3 regions of the Bacillus sp. ISL-35 genome follow, and region 3 is predicted to be linked to each of the others. Evidence: riboswitches for the same ligand, from Rfam matches in the RefSeq annotation. Region 3 holds a riboswitch; each other region holds the start of a gene.
What was found. Region 3 has a riboswitch for thiamine pyrophosphate ahead of thiT (energy-coupled thiamine transporter ThiT). Riboswitches for the same ligand answer to the same signal wherever they lie in the genome.

Region 1: linked by a shared signal. The riboswitch ahead of J7E38_RS11570 (3-oxoacyl-ACP reductase) and the one ahead of thiT (energy-coupled thiamine transporter ThiT) in region 3 are both predicted to bind thiamine pyrophosphate.
Region 2: linked by a shared signal. The riboswitch ahead of thiC (phosphomethylpyrimidine synthase ThiC) and the one ahead of thiT (energy-coupled thiamine transporter ThiT) in region 3 are both predicted to bind thiamine pyrophosphate.

The regions. Positions count from the first base shown of each region.
Region 1 covers NZ_JAGGQK010000007.1:31,635-34,911, reverse strand. The annotation lists gene pepT (peptidase T) at 1-827, opposite strand, end outside; gene J7E38_RS11580 (hypothetical protein) at 961-1,098, shown strand; gene J7E38_RS11575 (hypothetical protein) at 1,091-1,246, shown strand; TPP riboswitch at 1,304-1,413, shown strand; gene J7E38_RS11570 (3-oxoacyl-ACP reductase) at 1,488-2,249, shown strand; gene thiM (hydroxyethylthiazole kinase) at 2,340-3,149, shown strand; gene thiD (bifunctional hydroxymethylpyrimidine kinase/phosphomethylpyrimidine kinase) at 3,150-3,277, shown strand, end outside.
Region 2 covers NZ_JAGGQK010000011.1:233,555-236,831, forward strand. The annotation lists gene J7E38_RS16395 (sensor histidine kinase) at 1-83, shown strand, start outside; gene J7E38_RS16400 (response regulator) at 98-742, shown strand; gene J7E38_RS16405 (aspartyl-phosphate phosphatase Spo0E family protein) at 947-1,126, shown strand; gene J7E38_RS16410 (helix-turn-helix domain-containing protein) at 1,186-1,368, shown strand; TPP riboswitch at 1,653-1,767, shown strand; gene thiC (phosphomethylpyrimidine synthase ThiC) at 1,941-3,277, shown strand, end outside.
Region 3 covers NZ_JAGGQK010000002.1:33,305-36,581, reverse strand. The annotation lists gene feoB (ferrous iron transport protein B) at 1-205, opposite strand, end outside; gene J7E38_RS03435 (FeoA family protein) at 205-429, opposite strand; gene thiT (energy-coupled thiamine transporter ThiT) at 702-1,298, opposite strand; TPP riboswitch at 1,405-1,512, opposite strand; gene J7E38_RS03425 (histidine kinase N-terminal domain-containing protein) at 1,757-2,887, shown strand; gene J7E38_RS03420 (dicarboxylate/amino acid:cation symporter) at 2,935-3,277, opposite strand, start outside.

The sequences.
Region 1 (3,277 bases), on a different contig from region 3:
GTTTCCTCGACATCCCCATTAATCGAGCTGAGGTGGAAGAAACCTTCATATCCTGCAGTGTGCTCAGGCGCTTCTTCTGCAGGGAGCTTGCTGTTGAATTCCATCGCGATTTTGGCGGAGTTCACCATTTTGCCCTTTGCCGTGCCGGGGTGAACGTTCTTTCCTTTAAAAGTCACTTTAGCGCTGGCTGCGTTAAAGCTTTCATACTCCAGCTCGCCAAGCGGGCCGCCGTCCACAGTGTAGGCGAATTTTGCATTGAACGCTTCAACATCGAATTTATGAGGCCCTCTGCCGATTTCCTCATCCGGAGTGAAAGCAACACGGATCTTACCATGCTCGATCTCCGGATGCTTGATCAAATAAGCCATTGCTGTCATGATTTCAGCTATCCCTGCTTTGTTGTCAGCGCCGAGAAGAGTCGTTCCATCTGTCGTAATCAAAGTGTGGCCTTTATATTGAGGAAGTTCAGGGAAATCAGCTGGCGACAGAATAATATTCTGCTCCTTATTCAGGATGATTTCGTTGCCATCGAAGTTTTCCACTATCTGCGGATTAACATTTTTGCCGGTAAAATCAGTAGCTGTATCAACGTGGGCAAGGAAACCGATGGTTGGGACATCCTTATCGATATTGGCAGGAAGTGTCGCCATCACATAACCATTCTCATCAATCGTGACGTCTTCCATTCCGATTGTTTTCAACTCTTCGACAAGCATATTGGCAAGGGTGAGCTGCCCTTCTGTCGATGGAGTGGTTTCACTGTTTTCATTCGATTGAGTATCAACTTTTACATAAGAAGTGAATCTTTCGATAATCTCGTTTTTCATGTCCTTTCATCTCCTATTACTATGTATATTTTCATATTAGCACAGATCGTCTGGAACACCATTTTAAAAAGAATGAAAATTCCATTTTTTGTATTGGGATTATTGTTTAATAAATAGAAGGAGGCTGGTCATTATGGGATATGTTTTCACGTTCGTTGTATTGTTTGTCGTGTTTTATTTGATTTTCAAAATAATCCGCTCAGGAAAACTGCCAAGCAATCATTACACTCCATTTGACGATTTAACCGAAGGAAAAAAGAAAGATGATTGATCTTGGCGTCATCATTGTTTTGATGCTGTCACTCTGGTCGGTTACGATTACACTGCAAAAATTGGCTGCAAGTATCAACCAAAAGCAGGACCAGCAACTCAAGCTTCTGGAAGAAATCAAGGAAGAACTGAAAAATAGCAGAATATGAACTTCTTACTTTACATATATAGCAGATAGAGCTAGGATAAAGACAACTGAATATTCGATGAACTACTAGGGGTGCCCTGCTGCGGGCTGAGAGGAAGACGCTAAGTCTTTTAACCCTTCGGACCTGATCTGGGTAATACCAGCGTAGGAAAGTAGTGTGAGAGAAGTTTTCTTACTTTGCTTTTAAGCCAGGTCCATTATTTAGGGATCTGGCTTTTTATATTTTAAGGAGGTTTAAACAAATGGAATTAAAAGATCAAGTTGTGTTAGTAACCGGAGGAAGCCGTGGCCTTGGGGCAGAAACGGTTAAAGCTTTTGCAAGGGAAGGTGCGAAGGTTGTCATCAACTATTTTCAGAATGAAGAAAAGGCAAAGATTCTGGCAGAAAGCATTGGTGAAAATGCACTTGCTGTCGGGGCGGATGTAAGGGACCCAGCACAGGTCCAAAGCATGTTCAGGCTGGCAAAAGAACATTTCGGGGCACCGATTACGACCATCGTCAATAATGCGCTTGTCAATTTCAAATTTGACCCGGTGGCGAACAAGGATGCTTTTGCATTGGGCTGGGAGGATTATCACCAGCAGCTTGAAGGAGCGATCCGCGGCGCATTGAATACCATCCAGGCGGGACTGCCGGATATGAAAGAAGTGAAGTTTGGCAGAATCGTCAATATTGGCACGAACCTGTTCCAGAACCCGGTTGTCGCCTATCATGACTACACAACAAGCAAGGCAGCTTTGCTGGGATTCACGAGGAATATGGCGAATGAACTTGGAAAGTATGGCATCACCGTCAATATGCTTTCTGGCGGACTGCTAAAAATGACCGACGCAAGTTCTGCTACTTCGGAGGAAGTGTTCCAGCTCATCGAATCGTCAACACCGCTTCGAAAGGTGACCGATCCGGAAGAAGTAGCAGACTCGATCTTGTTTTTTGCCTCACCATGGTCACGAGCGGTTACCGGACAAAATCTGGTCGTCGACGGCGGCCTGGTGATGGATTAAAGGGGAGGAATTGGCGTCCTGTGATGGATTAACGAGAAGGAATTCTGGTTGTAGATGGCGGCCTGAGGATGGATGAAGGAGGAAATTGGAATGGAAAAACGAGAGATTGCGGGTTTGCTAGAAAAGGTCCGCAGGGAGAATCCGCTTGTACACAACATCACTAATGTTGTGGTCACGAATTTTACCGCTAATGGGCTTCTGGCTCTGGGAGCATCGCCAGTGATGGCCTATGCACAAGAAGAGGTTGCTGAAATGGCAGGCATGGCGGGTAGCCTTGTGCTGAATATCGGAACGTTGCGGCCTGAAGTCGTACAGTCGATGTTGATTGCCGGCAAAGCGGCAAATGAGCATGGAGTGCCAGTCGTTCTTGATCCGGTCGGTGCCGGTGCTACTTCTTATCGGACGGAAACCGCAAGAAGGCTGATGGAAGAATTGGAGATTGCGATCATCAGAGGAAATGCCGCGGAAATTGCTAATGTAGCAGGTGAAGCTTGGAACATACGCGGTGTTGACGCAGGAGATTCGGAGGGGGATGTAACCGAGCTCGCTGAATCGGCTGCTCAAAAATTGAATACAATTGTGGCGCTGACAGGGAAGGAAGACATCATTACAGATGGGGAATCCACGTTTGTGGTCAAAAATGGACACCCAATCCTGACAAAGGTTACGGGTACCGGATGTCTGCTGACTTCAGTAATCGGGGCGTTCACTGCAATTGAAAAGGATTTTTTGAAAGCAGCAACTGCTGCACTGACTATTTACGGAGTAGCAGCTGAAGTTGCCGCTGATAAAAGCGCCATGCAGGGACCGGGAAGTTTTCAGGTGGAGTTGCTGAACCAGCTCTACCATTTGGATGCTGAGGAAATCTACAATAAAAGTTCTTTCGAAAAATGGAGGTAAATGAATATGAAACGAGCACTTACCATCGCAGGCTCGGACAGCGGCGGCGGAGCCGGAATCCAGGCCGACCTGAAGACATTCCAGGAACTGAAGGTCTTTGGCACATCAGCACTGACTGCTGTTACCGC
Region 2 (3,277 bases), on a different contig from region 3:
CACAGGATTTTGGGGCCAAATTTGAAATCGACAGCGCAGAAGGAAAAGGAACGGAGATTCGGCTTGGCATACAGCACTATTAAAGGGGTGAGAGAGTATGATCAACATTATGATTGTGGATGATCACACTGTTTTAAGAGACGGAATCCGCAGTATTTTGGATGTGGAAGAGGACCTGCTGCTCGTTGGTGAAGCAGATTCGGGGGACGGTTTATTAGAGAAACTGGATGGCATCGTCCCTGATGTCATTGTTTTGGATATTAACCTTCAGGACAAGAATGGAATAGAACTTATCTCTTTGATAAAAGAAAAGCATCCTGCTTGTAAAATACTGATCTTGACGATGTTTGATCATGATGAATACTTCAAATCGGCCCTCAGGGAAGGGGCGGACGGATATTTATTGAAGGATGCTTCGTCCATGGAAGTCATTGATGCCATACGCAAAATCCATAAGGGGAATTCCATTATCCACCCTAAAATGGCAAGCAAATTGATCTCCTATCACCGCATCCAGAGCGACTTTAGCCACCAGGAAAATGAATTGACCAACAGGGAGAAGGAAGTGCTCAATGAGTTGGTCAGAGGGAAGTCGAATAAGGAAATCGCTGCCCATCTTTCCATCAGCGATAAAACCGTAAAAATCCATGTGAATAAGATTTATAAGAAATTAAACGTAAATAGTCGCTCGCAAGCGATTATCTACGCTGTGCAAAACAAACTCGTACCCTATTTGAATTGATGACAAGCTGCCTTTATGGCAGTTTTTTTGTGGACAGATTCTATAACCTTGGTACTATATCGTCTAAAATCAAGTGTCTAGAAAGATAGAACAAACACTCAATATTCAAAAAGGGTGAATTCTACCATAATAGTAGAGTAGGGAAAATGTCTATATGGTTAAGTTTCTGTAAAGATTTTTTGAAGGGAAAGAGGGGTGCAGCGTATGACTAAGGAGGACCTGATTGAAGATACTCGCAGAAAAATGATAAAAAGCATCCAGGAAAATGGATACTTGAATCAAAAGACGATTCAACTCAGCCAGGAATTGGATGTCTATATTTTGGAACAGCAAAAGCTCGGGATGGAACTTCTTAAGAAAAAACGTTGTGATCTTCTTGGATGATTGCTTTTTAGAAAATGCTCTTTTGGAGCATTCATGTTAAAAAGGAGTTGAGACACCACATGAAGTGCCTTGGCGATATCCTGAAAATGGAAAGACAGAAAAGGGATTTAACACAGGAAAAAGTGTGTGAGGACCTGCAATTGAGGTTGACGACACTCAATCGGATCGAAAACAATCAAAGTGTCCGGGGAACCACGATCAAAAAACTATTGAATTATTATCAAATGAATAAAGAAGAATGACATTAAAAGGCGCTGCTTCTTGCAGATAATTTTGAAGAGGGATTGACCCTCTATTTTTATTTTGCCTTTTGTAACTGGCCTTCAACCTAATTCCTCATGTCTCATTCCCTATACGAAAAAATATATAGAATACCTAATAACAGCGTGCAGTCTTCTTTGAAATCGAGATCTGAAGCTGGATTTCTTGAAAGCGAACTGTGTTATCCATATAGGCAAAAAGCACTCTATTGCTTAAAAAACTTTTCTTTATTTTCCCAATTGTGTATACTCGAAGGGAACTGAATAGCAAGAACTAGGGGTGCCCAATGGCTTGGGCTGAGAAAGGAACGCGTTAAAGTTCTTTGACTCTTTGGACCTGATCTGGATCATACCAGCGTGGGGAAGTTGACATGTGCACAGTTTTTTTGTGCAAAGACATTCGCGGTTAAAGCCGGTCCATCATTATGTGGGCCGGCTTTTTTACATACTAGGGAACTTCTCTGGTGCCAGATCTCGTCCCTCAATTTTTAAAAAAAAGGGAGAGATGATCAGTGAAAACAGCCAATTCATTAAACCAGGACAGCATTTCGATTATGGCAAGCTTTTCTGGGAGCAAAAAAGTCTATGTGGAGGGCTCAAAGCCGGACATTAGGGTTCCGATGCGGGAGATTGAACTAAGCCCGACGAGCGGTTCATTTGGAGAGGAAAGCAATCAATCGGTTCGCGTGTATGATACGAGCGGCCCTTATACGGATCCTGCCTATACACCCGATCTAAGAAAGGGTCTTCCTGCACTGAGGAGCCGGTGGATTCAGGGACGAGGGGATGTTGAAGAGTATGAGGGCCGAAAAATAAAGCCCGAGGACAATGGTTACTCAAGTGAACATGACCCGCGTGCAAATGATAAGGTTTTTCCGGGCCTATCCCGCAAGCCATTGAGGGCATCTAAAGGAAAGAATGTTACCCAGCTTCACTATGCGAAAAAAGGAAACATTACGCCTGAGATGGAGTTCATAGCGATACGGGAGAATATGGATCCTGAATTTGTGCGGTCTGAAGTGGCAAGGGGCAGGGCCATCATTCCTTCCAATATCAATCACCCTGAGACAGAACCGATGATCATCGGCCGGAACTTCCATGTCAAAATAAATGCGAACATTGGGAACTCGGCCGTGTCCTCTTCGATTGAGGAAGAAGTGGAAAAAATGACGTGGGCTACCCGATGGGGTGCAGATACCATCATGGATTTGTCTACAGGAAAGAATATTCATACGACACGCGAATGGATTATCCGGAACTCAGCTGTTCCGGTGGGGACCGTTCCGATTTACCAGGCACTTGAAAAGGTGAATGGCATTGCCGAGGACCTTAGCTGGGAAGTGTTCAAAGATACGCTGATCGAGCAAGCTGAGCAAGGTGTTGACTACTTTACCATCCATGCAGGTGTCCTGTTGAGGTATGTTCCGATGACTGCCAGACGATTGACTGGAATTGTCTCAAGAGGCGGTTCGATCATGGCCCAATGGTGCCTTCACCATCATAAAGAAAACTTTCTCTATACGCACTTTGAAGAAATTTGCGAAATCATGAAGGCATATGATGTGGCCTTCTCTCTGGGAGATGGTTTGCGGCCGGGATCGATTGCCGACGCCAATGATGAGGCCCAATTTGCTGAGCTTGAAACACTTGGGGAGTTGACGAAGATTGCGTGGGAGCATGATGTACAGGTAATGGTTGAGGGGCCTGGGCATGTTCCGATGCATCTGATCAAGGAGAACATGGATAAGCAACTGGAGATTTGCCAGGAAGCTCCTTTTTATACACTAGGACCGCTTACAACGGATATCGCGCCAGGATATGACCATATCACCTCTGCAATCGGAGCGGCGATGATCGGCTGGTACGGTACAGCCATGCTCTGCTACGTGAC
Region 3 (3,277 bases):
TAACCACACCTTCATCCTTTGACAATGGATTGAGCGTATAGACTCCAGGTAAATCAATCAGCTGATCCTTTCCGTTCTTGAACAGGCCAACTTTCTTTTCGACAGTTACTCCGTTCCAGTTGCCAACATATTCATATGACCCTGTTAAGTTATTAAATAACGAAGTTTTACCGGTATTCGGATTGCCGATAAGCGCGATGTTCATCATAATCGCTCCACTTCGATCCGTAATGCTTCTTTGCGTCGGATACCTATGCATTGGCCGCACGATTCAACCATGACCGGGCCTCCAAAAGGCAGAATGCATTTTATGCATACTTCCGATCCTTCAGCGATTCCGAAATCAAGCAATCTTCTTCTGACAAATTTGTCAGTTCCAGCAATATTCATGATCCGGCCTTTTTCACCAGTCTTTAAATTTCCCAGCATAGCCATCACCTTTTTTCAGTTTGTTAGATTTTTTGTATCAGAATATCATTGATAGTAGTTTACTAATTGAGAATGATTATCTTTATTTAATCAGTTTCAGGTCTCTTTCACTGTGACATAAATCACAAAACACCCTTTTAACAGATGGGAATAAGGAAAACTCCATAGAATTGACAATTTTTCCGGATAACAGTTCTGAATTAAATCATCATTCAGCTTTATCAGAGCCCATATAAAAAGAGAGCTGAACAATTTGTCAGCTCTCCTTTTTATCACATTTTATTGGTTACAAGTGTTGATTTGACCATCCTCGACGGAGCATAGCCAATGACAAGAATGATGATGATTGCGCTTAGTATCATACTTGGAATCATATAGGTTCCGTTATAGATGAGTGAATACAGCCATGCCGGCTGTCCTTCTGGCGCCCAAACTCCGAAAAAGACCCAGCCGGAAAAGAAATGAGCGATAAAGCGAAGCAGGCTTCCAATGAAGGTACCCACAATGATCAACCCAATCCATTTCTTCTTATTTCCACTCTTGATATTCTCTTGGATCTGTCTTGCAAAAATACCGGCAAATCCTAATACCGTGAAGGCGACCAAATAATCGATGATCCCCTGTATAGGATGGAATATTTGCGAGAAGCCCAGGATGAATTGCAATAGACCCAGCAGAAGCCCTGTGATGGCGCCACCTTTAATTCCCCAGCGGAATGCCATCAGGAATACCGGTACCATCGCGATTGATACTGAACCGCCCTGCGGCCAGATTCGAGAAAATAAAAACCCCGAAAATAAATCCAGCAAATAAGCCAGAGCAGAAAACACTGCTACTTCCACTAAAAATAATGTTTGTTTTTGTTTCATATCTGTTCCTCCTTCTTTCCAGAATGAGGTCCGTTTTCAACACGCCTTTTCTGCTTCAGAAACAAAAAAAGCAATCAGGGATCGATATAGGATTCCCATGATTGCTTTCCTATCGCATCCACATTCCTTCGCTAGCATTAACTAACAGGTTCAAAGGGTAAGAACTCGGGCGCTCACTCTCAGCTGCACTCTGGCAGCTCCCCTTGTGGTTATTATTTAGTTTCTACACTATGAATATACTACTTCTTCGATCCTATAACAAGTCAAATATTGTTTTTCCAATCCTTGTCGAAACAAAAAAGACAAATCTCACCCCGAGATGCTAAAAATATCGGTCTTTTGTCACGTTTTTACCGATTCGACGCTATTCAGCGGATGTTCTTAATTTTCGACAAAGGGATTTCGCGGTTTACCTCGAATCTTTAATACCGAAAAGAAAAACTGGGGGACTTAATAAAATGCTGCCAATTACGGATAACCGTTTGCTTAGCTTCCTGACTAGTGAAAGGGAACAACTCATTGCCGACTGGACTGTTAAAATTATCGTCTCGGAAGATGATCCATATAAAGAGAAAATAGCCAAGAATGCTGAGAAAATGTATGAAATCATTCTCTCCGTTTTTTCCAAGACAAATGAAGAGCTGGAAGAACATCTCCAAAAACTTGCTTTTATGGTAGGAGAAGAACGAGTTCGCGCTGACATCAATATTGGAGATTTTGTCTACAATGTTAATTCAGGACGATCTGTACTCTACAAGCATCTGCACAAAATGAATATGGAGTGGAATGAGATGCAGGAGTCCATCAACCGAATCAATTACTGTTTTGATACCTTCCTGTATTACGCGGTATCTTATTACAATGAACAGAAAAACAAGATCATTGAGGAAAAAAACCAATTTATCGACTCTACCCATAAGGACCGGCTGACATTGCTCGGCCAGATGACATCAAGTTTTATCCATGAATTCCGCAATCCCCTGACTTCCATCCAGGGATTTATACAGCTATTGAGATCCGAACACGAGGATATGAAGTATCTTGATATCATATCCAGCGAGCTTGACCAACTCAATTTCCGGATTTCACAATTTCTGCTTCTTTCTAAAAAAGAACTAATTGGAAAGGAAAAAAACCTTTTCTCATTAAATAAAATGATTGATGAGGTATTGAACTTCCTATATCCCAGCATCCTCGACACCAATGTGCGGATTGTCAAGGAAGTAGCAGATGATATGGAATTGTATGGATATGCCGATGAAATCAGACAGGTTTTGATCAATATCATCTTTAATGCAATCGATGTCCTGAGCCAGTACCGGGCTGACCCTAAAATTGAAATCAAGGGATACTTCGTGAATGATACACATATAAAAATCGAAATTTCCAATAATGGCCCTGTCATTCCCGACCAGTTACTGAAGACGATTTTCGAGCCTTTCGTCACGACGAAAACTCTCGGAACCGGCCTGGGATTGTTTGTCTGCCGTGAAATCATCGAGAAGCACAAAGGTATTCTTGCCTGCTCATCAGAGCCGGATAAAACTTCATTCATCATGCTTTTGCCATTAATAAGGATGGAGAACTAACATCACAAAAAGACCCTGCCGGTGCCGGCAGGGTCTTTTATTTATCCTTAATACTCAAGTGTACGATTGTCCTCTGTACTTGTGATTCTTCTTTTCTCTTTTTGAACGGTATGTTTTTTTTCCGTTTCAGCGACAATGACTGCACATGCTGCATCGCCTGTGATATTCACAGCTGTACGCGCCATATCCAGAAGACGGTCAATTCCCAGGATTAAGCCGATACCTTCAACAGGCAGACCGACAGACTGGAGAACCATTGCCAGCATGATCAAGCCTACGCCCGGCACACCTGCGGTTCCAATACTTGCAAGTACAGCAGTTAAAACGACTGTCAGCAGCTCAGTCATTGAAAGGTCTACTCCATAAACCTGGGCAATAAAGACAGTCGCT